DNA from 3 places in the Sinobaca sp. H24 genome. Region 3 is predicted to be linked to each of the others. Evidence: riboswitches for the same ligand, from Rfam matches in the RefSeq annotation. Region 3 holds a riboswitch; each other region holds the start of a gene.
What was found. A riboswitch is a leader RNA that binds a small molecule or an ion and turns the genes downstream of it on or off. The one in region 3 is predicted to bind cyclic di-GMP.
Positions count from the first base shown of each region.

Region 1: linked by a shared signal. The riboswitch ahead of MMY81_RS17720 (anti-repressor SinI family protein) and the one ahead of MMY81_RS07430 (anti-repressor SinI family protein) in region 3 are both predicted to bind cyclic di-GMP.
Region 2: linked by a shared signal. The riboswitch ahead of sinI (DNA-binding anti-repressor SinI) and the one ahead of MMY81_RS07430 (anti-repressor SinI family protein) in region 3 are both predicted to bind cyclic di-GMP.

Region 1 is NZ_JALBWT010000014.1:23,040-30,513, forward strand. Features, by position in the region: gene MMY81_RS17700 (hypothetical protein) at 1-323, opposite strand, end outside; gene brnQ (branched-chain amino acid transport system II carrier protein) at 444-1,754, shown strand; gene MMY81_RS17710 (hypothetical protein) at 1,797-2,045, opposite strand; gene MMY81_RS17715 (helix-turn-helix domain-containing protein) at 2,217-2,540, opposite strand; gene MMY81_RS17720 (anti-repressor SinI family protein) at 2,712-2,834, opposite strand; cyclic di-GMP riboswitch class I at 2,864-2,950, opposite strand; gene MMY81_RS17725 (diacylglycerol/lipid kinase family protein) at 3,035-3,943, opposite strand; gene MMY81_RS17730 (hypothetical protein) at 4,050-4,538, opposite strand; gene MMY81_RS17735 (DUF2325 domain-containing protein) at 4,554-4,874, opposite strand; gene MMY81_RS17740 (cupin domain-containing protein) at 5,033-5,539, shown strand; gene MMY81_RS17745 (NADP-dependent oxidoreductase) at 5,557-6,564, shown strand; gene MMY81_RS17750 (3-dehydroquinate synthase II domain-containing protein) at 6,613-7,155, opposite strand; gene MMY81_RS17755 (winged helix-turn-helix transcriptional regulator) at 7,159-7,431, opposite strand.
Region 2 is NZ_JALBWT010000014.1:48,050-55,523, reverse strand. Features, by position in the region: gene MMY81_RS17910 (MFS transporter) at 1-517, shown strand, start outside; gene MMY81_RS17905 (AbrB family transcriptional regulator) at 565-1,605, shown strand; partial or broken gene MMY81_RS17900 (class I SAM-dependent rRNA methyltransferase) at 1,611-2,804, shown strand; cyclic di-GMP riboswitch class I at 3,060-3,144, shown strand; gene sinI (DNA-binding anti-repressor SinI) at 3,181-3,291, shown strand; gene MMY81_RS17890 (helix-turn-helix domain-containing protein) at 3,425-3,781, opposite strand; gene MMY81_RS17885 (DNA-3-methyladenine glycosylase) at 3,879-4,541, shown strand; partial or broken gene MMY81_RS17880 (MDR family MFS transporter) at 4,566-6,004, opposite strand; gene MMY81_RS17875 (TetR/AcrR family transcriptional regulator) at 6,118-6,900, opposite strand; gene MMY81_RS17870 (SDR family oxidoreductase) at 7,156-7,474, shown strand, end outside.
Region 3 is NZ_JALBWT010000004.1:34,152-41,625, forward strand. Features, by position in the region: gene MMY81_RS07425 (sensor domain-containing diguanylate cyclase) at 425-1,318, shown strand; gene MMY81_RS07430 (anti-repressor SinI family protein) at 1,322-1,486, opposite strand; cyclic di-GMP riboswitch class I at 1,514-1,599, opposite strand; gene MMY81_RS07435 (hypothetical protein) at 1,810-2,193, shown strand; gene MMY81_RS07440 (VOC family protein) at 2,267-2,689, opposite strand; gene MMY81_RS07445 (aldo/keto reductase) at 2,779-3,777, opposite strand; gene MMY81_RS07450 (YhjD family protein) at 3,889-4,287, opposite strand; gene MMY81_RS07455 (YrhK family protein) at 4,411-4,683, opposite strand; gene MMY81_RS07460 (cell wall-binding repeat-containing protein) at 4,749-6,158, opposite strand; partial or broken gene MMY81_RS33295 (TetR/AcrR family transcriptional regulator) at 6,404-6,523, shown strand; gene MMY81_RS07470 (TetR/AcrR family transcriptional regulator) at 6,527-6,979, shown strand; gene MMY81_RS07475 (ABC transporter ATP-binding protein) at 6,993-7,474, shown strand, end outside.

The DNA.
Region 1 (7,474 bases), on a different contig from region 3:
TTTTCGTTTATATCGAGCAGACATTCCTGTTGCAGCATTTCTGCAGTTTCCCTATCGGCATCGAATTTAATCTCAATAAATTCATCGGCGTCTTCAATGCTCGCCGCGAATAGCGGGTATTCAACTTTCTTCACTTTTGGAATGGAAATAACATAATTTTTATTATTGTAAATAGTGCGCATTACCCTGTATCCAAGCCAGTTACCGTTTTTATCATACAGCATATATCCACTTACATCAGGGTAAGCTCCCAGCGGTGAAGCACTGGTGGCTTTATGCTGCAGGTAAATGTAAATCAATTCGTCTTCTATTGTCACAAGCATACTTCCCCTCCTCTGCATCAATAGCTTTTCTCTATTTTAACAGTTCACATAAATATCTTTACAATTTACTTATCCAGCGTTAGGATAATGAAGGTTTATTTTATTTTAAGGGAGACAATCATGAACAAATTAACATGGAAAGATAACTTTTTTATAGGTTTAATGCTTTTTGCCTTGTTTTTTGGAGCAGGCAACTTAATATTCCCGCCATTTTTAGGTCAGGAAGCTGGAACTTCCTATCTTCCTGCCATAATTGGTTTTGTTATTACCGGTGTGGGACTTCCTGTTTTAGGAATAATTGCGGTTTCTCTTTCAGGGCAGAGCTTTCAAGGCATTGCTGAAAGAGTAAACAAACCCTTCGCTTTACTTTTTATGATTATTTTATACGCCTCAATCGGTCCATTTTTTGGCATTCCAAGAGCAGCAAACGTTTCTTATGAAATGGGGATCGTACCTCTTCTGCCGGAAAACGGTTCAAACATGGCATTATTTTTGTTTTCCCTATTATTTTTTGGTCTCGTGTTTCTGCTCAGCCTCAATCCTAATAAGCTTGTTACGACAATAGGATATGTTATTACACCCGCTCTGCTTCTTTCTATTATACTGCTTGTTGCCGGAGCTTATGTTACCGGCTTTATGGGCGGAGGAGGGCCTCCGTCCAATGAATATGCTTCCCAGGCAATCGGAAGAGGCTTTGTCGAAGGATACTTAACAATGGATACTATCGCAGCTTTAGCCTTCGGCTTGATTGTTGTAAATACGCTGAAAGAAAAAGGTGCATTGGACCGCCGCGAGGTACGGCGCTCCGCTGCTTCCGCCGGCATTATTGCAGGTATTGGTCTTGCCGCTGTATATATTGCGATTGGATGGCTCGGCGTGCACAGCGGTCCCCGCATGCTTATGGAGAATGGCAGTGAAATTCTTACTTATTCTGCAGGAGAGTCTTTCGGTTTTACAGGTACTATTCTTCTTGGTTTAATCGTTACACTAGCCTGTCTAACTACCTGCATCGGCTTGGTAACCGCATGCAGTCAATATTTTCACCGCTATCTGTCCTTTCTGCCTTATTCAGTGCTCGCTCTGCTTTTGACCGTACTCAGCCTTCTTGTAGGCAATCTGGGACTGAACACTATTATTTCCTTATCGGTTCCGCTGCTTGTTGCCATCTATCCGCTTGCGATTGTGTTAATCCTAATGGCCTTACTAAATGAGAAAATAACACTGCATCGGTCCCATTATATTGGAGCCATTGCCGGAACTATTGTTGTAAGCGCCTATGACGGATTGAAAGAAGCAGGGCTTGTGCCTATCGAAGGTGTTGGCCTGTATTCCCTTCTCCCATTCTTTGAGCTGAACCTGGGCTGGATACTGCCAGCTCTCATCGGGTTTGTGATTGGTCATTGTTTTAGATCAAAATCAATCTCTTATTAAAAAAAAGCGGGGCTGCTGGATTATTTCCAGCTCCTCGCTTTTTTATATTCTTACGTAAACCATAGTGGAATCTTTGCCGCTTTGAAAAATATTGTCTCCTGTGTACATTAGGGTGACATTATTCAAACGATCTTCCATCTCTTTTATTTTCTGTTTTGCCACATCGAACGCACAATATCCGAGAAAGTAGCCATTTACATAAAGAGAACATTTATTATTGGTTAAGTAAACAAGCTTAATATGTCTGTTCATAATATTCGTATAGTACACACCGCCCCTAAGCCTCACCAAATCGTCATCCTCCGTTCTATAATGTTCTTTTTAAAGAATTAAATACATTATATAACGAAAAAACGGATTTGAAAACACTTAAATGAAATAAAATGCATTTTAACGAACAATATTTGTTCTTTATATAGAAAATAATCAAAATAAAAAAGGATCGAATGATACGATCCTTCTCTAATTTTTAATTCTCCACTTGTTGAATTCAAGAAACTCCTTGAACTGATCTTTGGAAACGCCTGAATTCATGGCTTCCTCTACTATTTCCAACCACTCATTATCGAGCTCTTCTTCGTTAATCTCTGATTGTTCTTTAATTAAAAGATCAACCGATATGTTTAACACCTTAGCAATTTTCTCTAAAAACTGGATCGATGGATTTGTTTGAATATCTCTTTCCAGTGCACTAAGATATGATTTCGCGACTCCGGCCTGATTTGCCAGCTCTGTCAACGATAAACCCTGTTCTTTTCGAAGCATTTTCACCCTTTCACCAATCATCGCTTGAACTCCTTTGTATACTGTAGTTTGTAATTTGCTGTAATTATAACATATAACGAATTGAAGTATGTTATAGTGAACGACATTTTTTAAAATCTGCATATTTATGCCTATACTTATATTTACATAAAATAAAAAAATAAGCCATACGAAATGACTTATTTTTCTTCATTATTTGGTTTGTCTTAAGAATTCTTTAACCTCACTAGGGGTTAAACCAGCTTCTTTAGCCTCAACCATTAATTGTAACCAATCTTGATCAATCTTTTGTACTTTTGGAATTACTAGTTCCATCAACCCTCACCCGCCTTTAGGAAATTTCCCCAGGCAGTTCAGCCGTCTTAGCTGCAATAAGCCTTAGACCTGTAACTTTGCGAGACTGCCTTTCAGCAGCTTTGCCTTTTTCTGAAGGTTGCTTGTTAGTGTTTTTAGTTTACTACATTTTTCATAAAAAAGGTAAAAAATGCCTAAAAGAATAATTATCAGAATTTTCTTTAATTATTAGTATCCTGCTGTACTTCCCCAAATAAAAAAGGGATTTTTTTGGGGAGAATCTTTATATGAACCGGCGTTTCTTCGTACACTTCTCCATCTGTATCGGCTTTCATTACTTTTTCTGTTTCCAGCTCTACTTCGGAGGCTTGAATGTATTCAATAGAGCTTTGTTCCAAGTCATACATAAAAGGATTTTTGGAATTAAAAAACTCTTTTAAAAGCGGTGCTCCGCTTTCTTTTATAATATATACATCTATAAGTCCGTCATCCAAAGAGATTTGATCGCCCGGAAGACGGTTCGTCCCAATAAAATTCCCATTTGCGAGGAGGATCATTACCGCATCATCCTTGTATTCTTTTCCATCTGCTTTCAATGTAAATGTAAATGGTGAAGCATTATTGAACGTTTGGAGTGCGCTGATAAAATAGCTTACTTTACCGAGCATTCCTTTCAGCTGATCATCTATATTTTCAGATGTTTCTGCAATCAGGCCGATCCCATAGAAGTTAGAAAAGTAACGATCGTTCATTTTTCCGATGTCGACATACTGTATATGATTTTGCTCCACTACTGCGGCTGCTTTTTTTAAGTTCTGCGGGATCAGTAAGGATCTCGAAAAATCATTACAGGTGCCCGTTGGAAGGATACCGGTAACTGGTGGGTTGTCAAGCCCGGACAAGCCGTTAATAGCCTCGTGTACCGTTCCATCCCCTCCCATGATCATAATGATATCAAACTCATGGCCCTGTTCACGGCAGAGCTGCTCTGTATGTCCTTTCTCCTGCGTGAAAGTAATAGTAAGCTCTTTTGTCTGCATAGCGAGCGTACCGATCGTTGCATCCAGGTTTTTCTGGATTTCATTATTTCCTGAAGCTCCGTTTATCAATAACCACATCTTTTTATACACATTTACCATTCCTTCATTCTGTAACTTCTTTACCCCCTATTCTATACCCTATTTTCTCCTATCAAAAGCTTTTTAAAACCCCCGCCGGAAATTCGGCAGGGGTTCGTTATTTCTTTTTATATGGTAAAACCTTATGACGGTATTCGCTCATGGAATACTCCATGCGTTTACTGTCCAGCATGTACAATCTCCAATCCTTATTGGGATAGAGTTTCTGCAGAAAAGATGCTGCCCTTTTCATCTGCCATGCATTATATTCCGATGTTACTGCGCAGGCAGCTACATGTCCGTCCGGCCCCGCTTCTATTCCGCTTATGATAAACAATCCTTCTGCTGTGGTCTCCCGCTTTTCTTCCAATTGTTCAGCGAGACTCTTGATTTCAACGAGCCGCTTTTGCAGAAGCTTCAGCGTATGAATAAACTCTTGCACATCTCTAAATTGATTCGGATCGATATATTTCCAGCGGCGCTTTATTGTTAAAGCAAGTTCTGCCTCATCATTGAACTGCTTATATGTAATACTCCGCAGTATATAAATAGTAAAATCAAATACGGAAGAAGACTTTCGTAATATATATTCTTTCTGATTCTTCACAGATTCTACCTCCTGTTATCTGGCTTTTTCCAGTAATGGACACTGTTCGCATACTTCATTACAGGTCGATAATGCCTTATAGATAGAACACCAGGAGCGTTTTGCATAGCAGACAGGAATTGCTTTTTCCTTTGCTCTTTCTTTGAGCTTACTGCTCACATTATGATTTATGAAATCTGTTAATACCAGAACAAGGTCTATGTTTTCAGGTATTTCACGGTGCACCATTTTTACTTTTCTGCCGCTGATGTGCATAATATCTGAAAATCCCAGCTCACTCAACCGATCCGGGATGGCACCCAGCTTGTCTGCTCCTACTATTAATAACGAATTCATCTGAAGCCCTCCCATTCTCAATGAAAATCATTCTCATTTATTATAATGTAAGTGTATTGAAAATCATTCTCATTGTCAAATGTTTTTAATATTTAAAAAAATGGGAATAGATGCATATAACAGCATCTGCTCAATACTAATAGATATGGAGGGATAAAATGATTAATAAGCATGCTTACAGTGTTGAAAGGCTTTTTTTCGATGATAATGGGAAAATACCTAATAACCCTTCTCTTTCTGTACTCCTTTATTCGGTTAATGAACATTACCTTCCCGAGTTGGAAAAGATTTTTCGAAGTAATGGATGGGCCGGCTTTTGGTATGGCAGTGTATTCTCATACCATCATTTCCACAGTAACAGTCATGAAGTGCTGGCGGTTACGAGAGGAAGCGCCTCTCTTCATCTAGGCGGTCCTCAGGGAAAGGTCGTGCATGTCACGAGCGGGGATATTATGCTGATCCCAGCCGGTGTCGGTCATAAACTGCTTGATTCTGATGATATTTTTCAAGTGATGGGTGCTTACCCGGACAGTCGGAAGATAGACCTTTATACTGGAGATGAGAACAATCATGAGGTAATATATAGAAATATTCACCATGCAGAGCTGCCGTCGCTTGATCCTTTTTATGGCGAGAACGGTCCTCTGCAAAACTATTGGAAATAAAGGAGACCTATTCTACTATGGCACCATCAGCTCATTATCAAATATTGCTCGCAGAACGTCCAGAAGGCATCCCTACAAGAGATACCTTTCATTTTGACAGAGTCTCTACCGGCTCTCCCGAGTCCGGGGAAGTATTATTAAAAACACTTTATTTATCAGTCGATCCTTATATGCGCGGTCGAATGAACGAAGGCAAATCCTATATCCCGCCTTTTGAACTTCATGAGCCTATCGCCGGAGGCGGCATTGGTGAAGTTGTAGAAAGCCGCTCTTCTTCTTTAAAAGAAGGAGATATTGTCATCGGAAATCTGACCTGGGAAGAATTTTCTGTTGTTACTGCGGATTCCGTCCGTAAAATAGATCCTTCCCTGGCTCCGGTCTCTACTCATTTAGGGATTCTCGGTATGCCGGGTTTGACTGCTTATTTCGGAGTTAATGACATCTGCCGGCCAAAACAGGGAGAAACAGTCGTAGTTTCCGGAGCAGCCGGTGCGGTCGGCTCTGCGGCCGGACAGATTGCCAAAATTTACGGCGCACGCGTTGTAGGTATTGCTGGGACAGATGAAAAAGTCCGCTATTTGAAAGAAGAGCTTCATTTCGATGAAGTGATTCAATATACAACAACAGAAGATATGAAAGCCGCTTTGGAGAAAGCCTGCCCTGACGGTGTAGATGCTTATTTTGATAACGTAGGCGGTTCGATTTCCGAAGCGCTTTATCCCCTATTAAATAAGTACGCCCGCATTGCCCAGTGCGGCGCTATTTCGACCTATAACTCCACTGGAGAAGATGTAGGACCAAGAGTGCAGCAGTATCTTGTGAAAGCAAGCGCCCTTATGCAGGGATTCATTGTCGGTGATTTTTCTGATCGTTTTCAGGAAGGGTCTGAAAAATTAGCTGAATGGCTCGAACAGGGTTCTATCACTTATCGTGAAAACATTGTAGAGGGTATACAGCAGACTCCGGACGCCTTTATTGGGTTATTTAAGGGAGAGAACCTCGGAAAACAAATTGTAAAACTATAAAAATAAAACGTAACAAATAAGGAGAAACCCGCTGCGGGTTTCTCCTTATTATTTTTCTTCTATATATTCTTCGATTTGCTTTCCCAGGTGACGGCCCGGAGTGTCTGCAAAGCCCTGAACTTTATCTCCTGGTTTTAAATCAATAACCGCTGCTCTTTCCCCTGATTCCTTCATTAAACAGACGCTGTCCGACTGTTGAAGTACAGCTGTTACTTTCTGTTTTCCAATAAATCCGGATACGTGTAAAAGAACGCGGTGTTCCCATTTAGCGCGCCCAACAATTTTCCGGGACCATTCGCTGCCGTCAAATACATCTAAGGAATGACCGCCCTGGATTTCCGACGCGTAAACGGTATTCTCTGTTTCCCTGATATAGTGATGGATTCCCCCGGTATTTACCCGAAATACTCTTGGTGGATAGGTATCCGTTTCATTGTTTTCGGAAAGCACATGATAATATCCGCTTCCCGTACTGCCAATAAGAAGCCCTTCTGTTGGAGACAGGCTGTCTGCCATATCAATACAGACTCTCGTACCTGTTCCTGCTTCTGTTATTTCATGAATTGTAATCACTGCTTTACCTTCAGCCATTTATTACTTCACTTCTTCCTGTTTGCGCTGACGATGCTTTCTTCCCCAGTCTTCCATATGATGCAGCAAGTCTTTTATGGATTCGCCATATTCTGTCAGCGTGTACTCTACGCGCGGAGGTACCACAGGGTAGGAGGTCCGATTCACCAGTTCATCTCGTTCCAATTCCTTCAGCTGCTTAATTAATGTCTGATGGTTAATACGCGGAAGTCGTTTTTTTATCTCATTGAATCGAAGTGTGTTGCCATCAATTCCATCAAAATAACAGCCTTCCATTTCCCACAGACAACCTCCAGCGTTTCTTTTATGTCTTCAGGCG
Region 2 (7,474 bases), on a different contig from region 3:
AGGGGCGATAACGGCGGCTCTGATGGGCAGGATTGCGGGATTATGGACGGACCAATTCGGCAGCTGGCCGATGGTGTTTCTGGCTCTTGGTTTAACGATGGTTGGCTTCACCTCGCTGTCTATTACGGCCGGGGCTTCCCCATGGGTTATAAGCATAGCCCTCATAGCCAGCTATGTTGCTTTTCCCTTTTTGCAGACTGCTACAGCTAATTTAATATCTTCTGTTCTTCCGGAAGAGGAGACCGGTGTCGGCATGGGTGTGTATAATTTGTTTAATTTCATGGCCGGTGCATTCGGAGGCGCGGTGATAGGTGCGCTTTTGAATCAATTTGCCGGAGCAGAGGCGTATAATCCGCTTCATTTTTCTCCCGGGAATGCTGGCATTTACAGTAATATCTTTATAGGAATGGCCCTGATGGCCGTTATTAATGGAGCTGTATTTTACTTTTCCTCCCGTTCCTTCCGCGAAGCTGCCACTACTTCTTCGAAACAGACAGGGCAGGTCGAAAAATCATGATATACTAACAAAAGTTGATTAAAATGAGTAGTGAAGGAGCCGTCATTATGTGGCAGAAAGGCTTATTCATCACAGCAGCCGTCATGTCGGGCGGCCTTTTTTCTGCTGCGGGTGTGCCTGCCGGCTGGCTGTTTGGAGCCCTGCTGGCAGGGATTTTTACTGGTATTTTTATTAAACGTTTCACGTTTGAAGGCTGGCCGTTTCAAGCAGCGCTGGCGCTTGTAGGAGCCAATATTGGTTTTCTGATGGATACAGAACTTTTCGCAGTTATTCCAGCCTACATCCTGCCTTTGACTATTACATTATCAATCACGCTGCTAATGGGACTTGTATTTGGAATGCTGATGTATAAATGGACGGACCTGGATGTAAAGACAGCTTTTTTCTGCTGTGTGCCGGGCGGAGCGTCGGAAGTAATCAGCGTCAGCCGGGAATACGGAGCGGACGACCGTATTGTGGCAGCCTTTCATACAGCGCGGATTACTTTTTTTGTGTTTCTTATTCCATTATCTGCCGTGCTGTTTTATCCAGCGGCTCCAGCCGGCGGTACGCCCGCAGATTCAATCGTCTGGAATCCGTTTATTGGTTTTCCGATTTTACTATTCATTGTAGGAATCGTTATTGTATTAAATAAGTATGTTAAAATTCCCGGTGGAGCTCTTCTTTATGCGCTGGCCATCGGATTTGTTGTCGGGGAATGGGTAGTGCCCGGTCTTGCTTCACCGGACTATGCAGCTGGTATCGGCCAGGCGCTGATCGGGGCTATGGTAGGCATCCGCTTTGACAGGGAGACGCTGGTTCGGGTAAAAAGTATCGGTCTGCCAAGCCTTGGCATTTTGCAGTGTTTTTTGCTGCTCAGTCTTCTATTAGCCGGTCTATTTACGATGATGACTCCGCTTCCGTACATAACAAGCCTGCTGAGCACAGTTCCGGCCGGCGCAGCGGAAATGTCATCTACTGCCTTTGCCCTGCAGCTGGAACCGACGCTCGTGTCAACGCTTCACATTATTCGTGTGATTGTGTTATTTTTACTGCTTCCATTTCTTATTAAATGGATGGATCGAATGATATTAAAAAATGAAGGATGAGATATATGACTGAAATAATGAAAATTTCTGCTTCAAAGCAAGCCGTTGAGACGTTTCAAAAAGGATATCCGTTAATCCATGAAGACATGGTAAATAAACGGGAAAAGCTTTCAGAAGAAGGAACTATTTTTGATTTAATGACCCCTCAGGGCGAATTTATTGCCAAAGCATACTACGGACTGCAGAACAAAGGAATCGGCTGGATTCTTACGCAGAAAAAAGAAGAAGCAATTAACCAGCAGTTTTTTACAGGGAAGCTAAGCGCTGCTCTGCAGAGACGTAAAGCTTTTTTTGAAGATGAATCCACTACTGCTTTTCGAGTTTTTAATGGTGAAGGAGACGGCATCGGCGGATTAACGATTGATTATTTTAACGGCTATTATTTACTGCAGTGGTACAGCGCAGGAATTTATGCCTTCCGCTCCCTGATCATCCGCGCGCTTGAAGCCGTGACCGCTTATGAAGGCTTATATGAGAAAAGACGTTTTCAGCAGCAGGGCCAGTATATAGAAGGCGATGATTTTGTGAAAGGAAAAGAAGCTCCGGCTCCGCTCCATATTAAAGAAAATGGTATGACTTTTGCTGTGTACTTAAATGATGGGGCGATGGTCGGTATATTTCTCGATCAACGTGAAGCAAGAAAGCGCTGCGCGATGAGTATGCAGCTGGAAAGACTGTGTTAAACACTTTTTCCTATACTGGTGCTTTTTCTGCAGCCGCTCATCATGGCGGTGCTGATAAAACAGTGGACGTAGATGTAGCAAACAGAAGTAAGTCACGTGTTCGTGAAAATTTTGAGCTGAACGATATTATAAGCGAAAATCAGGAAATACGGGTGATGGATGTATTTGCCTATTTTGATTATGCTAAAAAAAAACATTACATTTGACGTTATTGTGCTTGATCCGCCAAGCTTTGCAAGAACCAAGAAACGCACGTTTTCTGCAGCAAAAGATTATACTTCTCTGCTAGTTGATGCTATATCCATTGTTAAAGACGGAGGAACGATTGTTGCTTCAACGAACTTTGGAGGCTTTGGAATGAAAGCTTTCCAAAAGCAGATTGATAAAGCGTGCACGAAGGCTGGAGTGACCCAGAACGTCACAGAACGGGTCCGTCTTCCTGAAGATCATCCGTACACCGCTTCTTATAAAGAGGGAGATTATTTAAAAGTCGTCTTTATAGAAATAACGAAATAACGAATCAGGTGATAGAAGAAAGGAAGGCCTGCAGCCAGGGGCCGGCCCAAAACGTGTTTTAAATAAGGGAAAAAGATATAAGAATAACCTCGGACTCCTTTTAAAGGGGATACGAGGTTATTTTAAAAAGAAACCAGTTTTGCGTTTTCCTCTTTAAAAGATAGGGTATAAAACAAGATGCATAAGAAAATATAGGTTTTCAAAACAGATTGATTTACCCGACAGCATGTTGGTGATAAGATATTAAAATCAACCTTCAGATAAAGGCAAATTCATTGAAAAATGATTACGCAAAGTTACAGGTCTAAGGCGCTTATGCTAAGATGGCTGAACTGCCTGGGGAGAGATCCTATAAAGGCTTGGGAGGTTGGAAATATTGGAAACAAAAGAATTGGATTACGACTGGATGGTGTTAATCCGCGAAGCGAAAGCGGCGGGTATGACAAAAGAAGAGATCCTGGAATTTTTTCATACAGTAAAGCATTAGTCAAATACCATGCAGCGAAGTAGTATACTTTGACGAAAAGGGTGTTATTATCTTTTTAACCGTTTACTACACGTAAAAAGCATGTTAAAACAAGATTATTGTTTTAACATGCTTTTTGTATAGTCTGGAAAAACTAGTTGGTATTCTTATCTTTTTCGAAAGAGGTCCACTTCTCATAGCGGATAAATTTTTGAAAATCACGAAACTGTTTTTTGCTGATACCTGCCTGTATCGCTTCGTGGATTAAGGCCTGCCATTCTTCGTCAATGACCCCATCCTTGGAAGCCGGTGCAGGGGAATCTGTGATAATGCTGGAAATATTAATTTCAAGCGCTTCTGTAATCTTTTCAAGCACATCAATAGAGGGGTTGTGTTTAATTCCTCGTTCAATGTAGCTTAAATATGATTTGGAGATACCGGTTGTTGAGGCTAAATCAGACAACGTCATTCTTTTTTGTTTTCGGTACCTTCGTATGTTTTCACCAATCATGTACGGTTTACCCTCCCTATAAGAAAATGAATGTCTAATAAATGCTGAAGCGATATACGTTATATAGAACATTATAGTTCTTTATATTGTTCTAATCATGAGTCGAAGTAACTATTTTCGGTTATTTTATCCCGGATATGGAGGAGAAGATCTCTTGAAACGTCTTAATAAAGAATTTTTTCATCTGCCGACTTTGGAATTATCGAGAGCTCTGCTTGGACAGACGCTCGTAAAAGAAACACCAGAGGGGAAAACGGCAGGTAGAATTGTAGAAACGGAAGCTTACATAGGACCAGAAGACCGTGCTGCCCACAGCTACAAGGCGAGGCGTACGAAACGAACAGAAATTATGTTTGCCTCTCCGGGTCACGTGTATACGTACTCCATGCATACCCACTGCTTATTTAATATTGTATCCGCTCCTGAAAACAGCCCGGAAGCCATATTAATTAGAGCCGTTGAGCCGTTAGCAGGGAAAGATTTAATGGAGAGCCGGAGAAGCGGACGCCGGGAATTGGAATGGACGAATGGACCGGGGAAATTGACCAAAGCGCTGGGAATCTCGATGGATGATTATGGCCGGCACTGCTGCGATGATACATCAGTCTATCTGCTGGAGGGCAGAAGGCCGGAACATATTCAAGCAGGTCCGCGTGTTGGCATCGACAACAGTGGAGAAGCGGTAGACTATCCATGGCGTTTTTGGGATTCAAGTAGTCCATATGTCTCAAAAAGCAGAAAAAAGCCAGGCACTCCATAAGGGAGGCCTGGCTTTTGTTCTCCTTTATAAGGGGGAATTTTCTTTTTCAGATACTGGATGAAAAGCTTCTTTTGATCGCTTATTTCCTTTAATGAAAAAGGACAATATAAGGCCCAATAGAGAAATTACGGCGGTAACAAGAAAAGCAATATTGACGCCTTCAATCAGCGCAGTGGAAGGAGCAGAGGCAGAGCCTGCCGCAACGCTGCTCATAATAGTAATAAGAACAGCGGTACCAATGGATCCTGCCACCTGCCGCATCGTATTTGTCATGGCCGTACCATGGGGAATTAAATCCTCTGACAGCTGATTAAGGCCGGCGGTCGTCATCGGCATCATGACCATAGCCATCCCAAGCATACGCAATGCGTGGAGGGCGGCAATAGTCGTTAAAGAAGTCATATCGTCAAAATAGATAAATGGAATAGTTCCTATGACAAGAGATGCCATACCGATAAGCCCAAGCCATCTGGCGCCGACCTTATCAAAAATCCGGCCGGTAATAGGAGAACAGATCCCCATTACTATAGCGCCCGGCATGAGAATAAGACCGGACTGCAGGGCAGTGAAACCTCTGGCATCCTGAATGTACAGCGGAAGTATCGTAGCAGCACCAATCATAGCTGTAAAAACGATCATTGTAATAACGGTCGTTAAAGTAAATATTGGGTTCTTAAATACTCTGAATTCAAGAATAGGGGTTGGGAGCTTAAGCTGGCGTGTTATAAATGCTACGAGTGAAACAACTCCCACAGCTAAGGTTATGGTAACAACCGGTGCCCCCCACCCGCTTGAGCCTGCGGTGCTGAATCCATAAAGAAGACCGCCGAAACCGAAGGTGGATAAAATAATGGAAAGGCTGTCCATTTTCGGATGCTTCAGCGTGGTTACATCGGTCATTTTAAAGTAGGCAACAATTAAATTGATAATAGCAATAGGGAAAATAATATAAAAAGCAGGCGCCATGAATAGTTATCGACAATTAAGCCTGATAAAGTAGGACCGATCGCCGGGGCAAAAGAAATCACCATACCAACAAGCCCCATAGCAGCCCCGCGTTTATCTATAGGAAAGATAAGCAGAAAGACGGTCTGCATCAGCGGCATCATAATTCCCGCTCCCATTGCCTGCACAATACGGCCGACGATTAGGATGCTGAAAGTCGGGGACACAGCGGCAATGAGAGTACCAATAGCAAAAAGCCCCATAGCAGCCATAAAAAGGCGGCGTGTCGTGAATGTTTCAATTAAAAAAGCTGTAATAGGAATCATAATACCGTTGACGAGCAGAAATACAGTAGTAAGCCACTGGGCCTGGGAAGCATTAATATTTAAATCTCCCATAATGGTTGGAATAGCGGTAGCCAGCAGTGTCTGATTCAGCACGGCGATAAAAGCCCCTGTAATGAGAATAGAAACAATAATTCGTGTGTTAATTTCTTTTCCGGTTGTAGTATCTGTCATTTCTTTTTCCTCCTAGTGCTCTGAGCGGTAAATACGTTCAGCGTGAATGCTCTCTTTTTCGATTTCACTCTGTTGACGAAGGTGAGTGAAAAGGGCATCCACAATAATCGTATTTACATTCGTTCGGGCCATTTCTTCTTTAAGCTGCCGGACAACCTGTTGAAAATATTCATGTTTTTCTTCCGGTAGTTTTGTTTTAATAGCAGCCTGAAGTTCCAGCAGACTGTTGTTCCATCTTTTCTCAAATGGCTGGTGCTGTTCTTTTCTACTTCTTCTATAAAAGGAGCCATATACGCAGAAGTAAACAACGGTTCTGTTGATTTACGGGAAGCGATAACCGCTTCAATACTGGAAGCAACAAACTCCGCTATTGCTTCATAATCAACATTTTCTTCTCTTTTTTTGTCTAAAAGAAGCGTAATCTCGCGGGTGAATCCTTTAAAAAGAATAGTCAGATCCCAAATGTTCGCCTGTACATCACTTCCGAACCCTTCAAGAAGCATATTTTTATGCCAGTTCAGCAGAATGCCATAGCTTTGATTCATCAATTCATTTACCCGGTGCGACTGCTGCGGTTTTGCCTGCTGAAGCATATAAATGAATTCACGCTTGCCGATAAATCCACGGATTTCTTCCATTACTTTGGCTTTAAATGCTTCTCTGGGCGTAAGCGAAGTGTCCATCTGGATCGCTTCCGACCTGGCGATCATTTGATCACGGTTGTGTGTAGCAATATTTAAAAGAATATCCTCTTTGTTTTCAAAGTATTTATAAATAGATGCTTTAGACATGCGGCAGGCTTCAGCTATATCCTGAACCGATGTTTTGTAAAAGCCTCTCTCTGAAAATAAGTGCATGCTTTTAGTGAGTATGAACTGTTTTTTCTCTTCAATCATAAATTCATTCTTCTCCTTAAAACTAATTGGTTTCTATAAAACGTTACAGTTTTTTAACATGATTTATCTTATCGAACCCCTTAGATAAAGTCAAGAATAATGTTTCAGTTCCCGAAATAAATAAAACTGGATTCTTCATCCAGTTTTAAATAAATAATGAAAAATATGGCTGGATTTTGTTTCAAAAAATAGAAGGGGGAACAGAAGGAGTATTATCAGCAAGTCATTTAAATAAAAATAAGCAGGAGGATATATATGGATATCTCGAAAAGACAAACAGAAGGACAGCCTAACCAGACGCAGCCGGAACAGCCGGGTGTAGAATCAAAAATGGATCCATATCCGGTCCAGCCGGATCATTATAAAGGGGCGGAAAAGCTTAAAGACAGAGTGGCCCTTATTACAGGGGGAGACAGCGGCATCGGCCGTGCTGTTGCGATGGCTTATGCCAAAGAAGGCGCACATATAGCAATCAGCTATTACAATGAGCACGATGATGCGGAGGAAACAAAACGCCTGGTCGAGCAGGAGGGTGTAAAAGCACTTCTGCTTCCAGGAGATGTATCGGAAGAGA
Region 3 (7,474 bases):
CTTTTACTATCATTCACCATTTTCCATTTTCTGAAACGTGTCTCTTTTTTTAAAAGCATGAAAAGACGTAAATAAAATTTCACAAACCACATTGTTTTCACAAAATATACAGCTGCAAATAATCCTCGTTTTTATAACCTGGAGTTTTCCTTTAGTCAATTTATGTCTTTTAAGAGAGAATAAGTTAACAAAGAACTATCACATTTACAGTAGCAAATTGTTAAAAGATAGTGTTATAAATATCCAAATCAAGGGAATAGAGTGAAAAGCAGCTGAGTAAAAATAAAATATAGTGAATAGATGTGGGAATTATTGGATTTTTTAATGAAATAAAAAGAGATTTCTTATATACTTAGACTAAACTAATGGTATATACATTCATTGAACGTTGTCCGGGCAGTTTATTCTGGAGAGGATGCTTACCATGAAAATGGATAATAAGGACATGATCGACCAGGCAGAGATGAGTAAATCTATTTTGAACTCCCTTGGAGATCAAATATGTGTAATCGATCGTGCCGGAATGATACTTTTCGTAAATGATGAGTGGATTCGTGAGTCCACCAACAGCAGCCGTCTTTTTGATATTCAGGGTGTTGGGGTCAACTACATGCATGCTGTGGAAGCCAATACCTATGTTCATGAGGGGCTGCTTTCCGTGCTGTCAGGTAGAGAAAAGTATTTCACGTATGAGTATTCCTGTCATACGCCGACGGAAAAACGGTGGAATGTCATGCAGGCTACGCCGCTTGTCATAAATGGAACCGGCAGCGAGGGCGTCGTGATCCGTCACGTTGACGTTACGAAGCAGAAACTGCTGGAAATGCAGCTTAAACATCAGGCAGAAACCGACTCATTGACCGGATTATACAATCGCAGATATTTCGAAACCCGGCTGAGGCAGGAAATCGCTATGCTTCAACGAAGCGGAGCCTGCTTATCGCTGCTGGCTATTGATGTGGATAACTTTAAAGCCGTTAACGATCTCTACGGTCATCAGATAGGAGATATCGTGCTTAAACAGCTTGCTATGCTGATCGGGGAATCTACGAGGGAAACGGATATACTGGCCAGAGTCGGCGGCGATGAATTTGCTGTTCTGCTGCCGGGAACAAATAAGGCCGGCTTAAATAAAGTAGCGTCTAAAATACTCAACGTTGTGCAGCAGCAGAATAATAATGAAAGAAATCCATACCCGATTACTCTTAATATTTCGATAGGCGGATCCCATTTTTCCCACAAAGATTCGATGGAATCCATTCTAAAGAAACAGACCAGGCCCTTTATGGCGCAAAAGACCGCGGGAAAAACCAGGTAAATATTATTTAGCATACAAATAAGAAGCCGTACGTTTACGGCTTCTTTTTGTATCGTCCGCGTAGTGTAGAAAATCCCTGACCTGTTCAACGGTAAGTCCAGTTTTTTTAGCCTCGAGAATCAATGCTATCCATTCGTGGTCCAGCTTCTTTTCGTTCTGTTTTGTCATCAACCCTCACACCTTTAGGAGTATTCCCCAGGCGGTCCAGCCGTCTTAGCATAATATGCCTTAGACCTGTAACTTTGCGAAACTGCTTTTCAACAGCGTAGCCTTTTTCTGAAGGTTGGTAATTTTCTTTATTATACTATGAAAAGTTCAGAAAGAAGAGGTTAAAATATAAAAAATTTTAAAAATTAACATTCCAGTTCTTTAGCATTATACGGCCTGGCAGCTGATTGGATGAACTATCTCCCGGCAGAAAGGAACCATTGTTCTAACAGAACAATATGCTTATAATAGAAAGAGAAGAAACAGGTGACAAGGAGGACGTTATGGAAGATCGATTGAAATTCGCTGTGATTTACGCGGCTCTTGTATTTGTTATTGCCGTCCCTTTTACCTTTGTTGTAAAAGAAAGCGACGTAAGCTGGGGGCTGAGCCTTGGTACAAGCGGCATTACCTTTTTATACTGGTATTTTACATATAAGAAAGAAGAAAAGGCGATCGGCGGTACGCGGTACAATAAAAAGACCAAAGGACAGGCCGGCTCTAAAATGATTTATGCTACGATCATGTACTGCTTTGTGTTTGCCTACCTGATTGTGACAAACAGCTATGATGACGGAAACTGGCTGACGCTTCTTCTGCTTACTTCTCTGCTGTTTTTAGCGGTCCAGTTGTTTCAGAAAAATAAAGAAAAGCTGGTAAAAGAGTAACCAAGACCATCCGGAAAAGGAATCACTACGATAGAGGCTGAAGCTGGAGCATATTCTCCGGCTTCAGCTTTTGTTATTTATTCTCCCCGGCAGCGGACACGTGCCAGAGAACCCCGAACGAATCTTTTACCTGGCCGTATGCCGGACTGAAGAAGGTTCCCTGCAAAGGCATAAGTATTTCTCCGCCGGGCTCCAGTGCATGAAAGGCCTGCTCTGCGGAAGACGTGTCCTCGAAAAACAACGCAATGGATACGAGACTGCCGGACGTTTCTTCATTTCCCGGCAGCGAATCAGACAGCATGATATCCATGCCTCCGATTTTTAAATAGGCATGCAAAATAAGACTTTCAGCCCCTTCAGGTATATCCATGCCTTTCATCTCTCCATATGACATACTGTCTATCACCTCAGCGCCTAAAGCTTTTTCATAAAAAGCGATGGCTTCCTGTCCGCTGCCGTTAAACGTCAGGTACGGATTTATGGCTTTGATCGACATAAAATTCCCTCCTGTTTATTAATATAGTACTGGCAGTATTCTCCATAGACTGACATTTTCCTTTAAATAAAAAATCCCTGTATAGAAAGCTACAGGGAGAAATTGTGTGGATTGGCTACAATGAGCTCCTCTGATCGGTCAGTGGCTGAAGGGGGAGCCGGAGATAAGGCAGAGATCTCATCACGCCACTCAGACGTCATCGGAATCTCCAGGGAGCGCAGCGAATGCTCAAGCTGTTCAGGACTGCGGGCCCCGATAATAGGAGCAGTAACGCCCGGGTGGGACTTAGCCCAGGCTACAGCTAAGGAAGCAGGGTGGAGGCCATGCTCCGCTGCGTAGGAAGAAAACCGTGCCGCAATGTCAAAATTAATCGTATCTGCATAACGATCGGTGTACATCTTCTGTTCCACCAGCCGCCCCTGGACCGGCCTGTCGGTTGTGCCGTATTTACCGGTAAGCAGTCCGCCGCCGAGAGGGCTGTAGGAAATAACCCCGACCTGCTCGGAAATCGCAAATGGAAGAATTTCAACCTCAGCCTGGCGTTTAGCCAGATTATACATAGGCTGGATCAGCTCAAAGCGGCTGAGCTGTTCTTTGGCTGAAATTCCAAGTGCCTTCGCGAGCTGCCAGGCCGCCCAGTTGCTGGCTGCAGGATAGAGAATTTTTCCCTGACGCTGCAGGTCATCGAGCGCGCGGAGGGTTTCTTCCATTGGAGTGAGCGGATCGAACTTATGTAGAAAATAAAAGTCAATCCGGTCTGTTTTCAGACGGCGCAGGCTGTTTTCGACTTCGAGTATTATATGGCGTCTCGACAATCCCCGTGCATTCACATCTGTTCCTGTCGGATTGGCTACTTTTGTAGTCAATACGATATCATTCCGGCATCCGGCGATACAGTCCCCCAAAATCATTTCCGCCCGGCTGTCATTATAGTTATTGGCTGTATCAAAAAAGTTGATGCCTGCCTCCCGGCAGCGATTAAACATGTGTTTGGACGTTTCTTCGTCTGCGTTGCCCCCAAAAGACATCGTTCCAAAGCAGAGTTCAGATACAGAAATGCCTGTTTTTCCGACCGGATTATATTTCATAGAAAACGCCTCCTGCTTGAAGTATTTACAAAAAGTATAAAGCGTAACCCACATTATGTAAACGTTGTAATGTAAAATATTGGTTTAACTGCTGCGGGAAAGACGCCGGTTTTATTTGAACGCATAATAGGTGTCAAAAAAAGACGTATCATCAAGCAGATAATAGCGGAGCAGTTCACTGATCCGTTTTTTCATATTTAGTTTTAAAAGGTGCAGACGTTCGTGTCGTCCACAGCAGTAAATGTCATAAACGATAAAACCAGGGTACGTCTCATCTGACCGGGCAAGCCGGATATCCTGCTGTTTTAGAGAAAGTTTAATATCACGGAGATCCTGTTTAATGCGCAGAATCAGCACATCAAACAATTCCTGATAAAAATGGCCGAGCTTCATCGTCTTCTCCAGAAAAAACGACCGATCCTGTTCCATTGTGTTAACGAGCAGCTCTGTGAGCAGATAACGATCTGCGGTCTGAAGGTGCTCTTCTTCTATCATTTTCACGTCTTCCATTAGACAGCCTCTCTTTCCAAAACAAAAGCCGGTTTTTTTAAGTATATACGAATAAGTGTTCGTATGGGAAGACCTGAATAAAAAAACAGCAGCTTTCCCTAAATTTAGGGAAAGCTGCTGTTTTTATTTTTCCTGGGAATGCCGGCCTCTTTGTTTATATACTCTGGAAACATGAATGTGATGAGTGAGCGCAATAAAGGGGCGCACGAGCATCAGCACGCTTCCGGCGACAAACAGCCAGGTGCCGTAGTACGTAAGGGTGTCGGAAAAAAAGAAAAAACTGCCGATCAAAAAGATAATCCCGATGATAATGTCATTTATTTGATACAGCATCTGGTATATTCTCGAAATTTCCAGTTCATAGTGTCCAAAAATAATATCGATATTTTTCCCCATGGCCGTTTCCTTCTTTCTTCAGCGTAGTCACTATCGTCTACCCGTTTAAAAAAAGGAGAAAACCTTTATGGTGTCATACGGACAGCGCCGACATAGCCATTGTTCCAGTAGTTGGAGAAGCTGGTATAATCCACGCCTTTACTAACTGTTGCATGAAACAATGTTTGCTCATCAATATATATGGATACGTGGTTAATTCTGTCGTCGTTATTCGTATCGAAAAACACGAGATCTCCTTTTTTCAACTCAGTGCGCTCTACCGGGGTGCCTGCCAAAAACTGCTGGCGCGACGTCCTTGGAAGGGTAATTCCATTTTCGGCAAACACACGCTGGGTAAAGGAAGAACAGTCAAAAGCGTCAGTCGTTGAGGACGCAGCTCCAAACAAATAAGGGGTACCAATATAGCTCTCACCTGTGGCAATAACGTTATCAATAACATCTGTATAAACGCCGCCCACCTGTTCTTTAGGAGGTTCAGGAGTAGAAGTATCGCTGTTGGATGCTGATTCATAAGCCGCCATTACAGAATCGCTGATGGCTGCCGTTCCGCCCAGAATCAAACTGCTGGATGGGGAATTTTGAGCGTAATCAATGGTAGCTGAGCGTGCACCGCTGTGATGGGATAAAATAACCGGTGCATTTAATTTATTAGCCAGTCCGGCTGCTGCCACCGCATCCGGATAATCTTCTCTCTCACTGTTTACGGAAGTTCCACGCACATAGATATTTTTGGATCCGGAAGCTGATAAGGATTGGGCCGCAGCGATGCTCGTTTCATAGCGGTCATCTCCCTGAATTCTTTCCACTGTACGTCCTTCGCTGCGCAGCTGCTGTTCGACAGCTGCACTTACTGCAGCCGTACCTCCAAAAATAGTTACGTGTTTGATGCTGGCCGGTAGATCTACGCTGAGACTGTTTTGGCGGGTTAAATAAATGGGTCTTTCTTTTATAGCAGCCATGCCGGATGCGCTCAATGCGTCAGCAGCTACTTGCCCGCTTACTAGAAGAGCTGAGCTTTTTTTATCATAGCTGGACGTTTTGTTTACCGCTTCTGCTGTCTCATAGCGTGTTTCCCCGGAAATACGTTGAACAGAAATCCCTTCGGCTTTTAACTTTTGTTCTACAGTAGAGGAAATAGCTTGTGTACCGCCTAAAAGGTAAACCGTTTTCGTGTTCAGGCGGCGCAGTTCAGAAATAGTGCGGGCATCAAGAGAGCCTGATTTTGTTAACAGAATAGGAGCATCATTTTTGGCCACCAGGCTTGCAGAAGCTAATGCGTCTGCGGGGTGGTCTGCTCTGGCTAAAATGGCAAAGTCGCTTTTAGACCAGCCGTATTCCGAAATTTCAATAGACGTACCAATACGGTCCTCACCGTATATTCGTTCGGAAGCGTCAGCCGTAGAAGGGATCGCAGCAAAGCCGATCGCGCAGGCAAATACCACAGGAGCTGTGCAGCGAAGTAAAGATTTTTTCATTAAGTATTCCTCCATATGTATGTTTTGATAAATCTGAGATCACGTGAAAAGGGTCTCTATTATGTAAGGTGCATACTCCTGTTATCGGCAGGTTCTTTCTTTTTTTGAAGGGTAAATTCAAATTGACCACTATGGTCGAATATGCTATATTTAAGTCGACCAATATGGTCTAATACTTAAGATCGGGGGGATGGCTTATTACGACAACTTTTTCAAATCTTCAGCCGGAAAAGAAAAAAGCCATTCTGGACGCAGCTTTAAAAGAATTCAGCGACAACGGATACAAACAGGCATCCACGAACACTATCGTAAAAAATGCAGAAATCGGCAAAGGGATGTTGTTTTATTACTTTAAAAGCAAAAAAGGAATGTATGATTATTTAATTGACTACAGTCTGGATTTTATAAAAACAGAGTATTACGGCTACATCGATGAGTCTGAAGCAGACTTTATTGAAAGGTACCGGAAAACCTCCGAACAGAAACTCCATTGCTATCTGACGCATCCGTATATTTTTACTTTTCTCGGCACGTTGTTTCTGTCCGATGAAAAAGAATGGAGCCCTTCTCTGCAGGAGAAATATGAGGAATTAACTAAAACGGGATACAGAAAAATGTACCACAATGTGGATATGAGCCTTTTCCGGGAGGACGTAGAGGTCGAAAAAGTATTCAAGCTGATTGCCTGGGCACTGGAAGGCTACGGAAATGACTTAAAACATCGGCTCCAGGGACAGAAAATAAGTGAGATAAACATGGAACCTTACTGGAACGAATTTCATGACTATTTAGACATATTAAAAAAAAGCTTTTATAAATAGGAGGAATGCAGTCATGACTATTCTGGAAACGACGGATCTGACAAAGACGTTCGGACGGGTTAAGGCACTGGACCGGGTGAATATCGAAATGAAAGAAGGAGAGGTATACGGATTTATCGGACCGAATGGAGCCGGAAAGTCCACCACTCTCCGCGTTCTGCTGGGTGCAATTAAAGCAACAAGCGGAAGCGCACGGATTTTTGGAAAGGACGTGTGGAAAGAAGCAGTGGCGGTGCATCGGCGGATTGCTTATGTTCCGGGGGATGTCAGCCTGTGGCCGAACTTAACGGGCGGAGAAGTTATTGATCTGTTCATGAAACTGCATGGCACGAAAAACAGAAAGCGGCGCAGTGAGCTTATCGATTTATTTGATCTGGACCCGGCAAAAAAGTGCGGCACCTATTCGAAGGGAAACCGCCAGAAAGTGGCGCTGATTGCTGCATTTGCTTCAGATGCAGATCTATATATTATGGATGAACCAACGTCCGGTCTTGA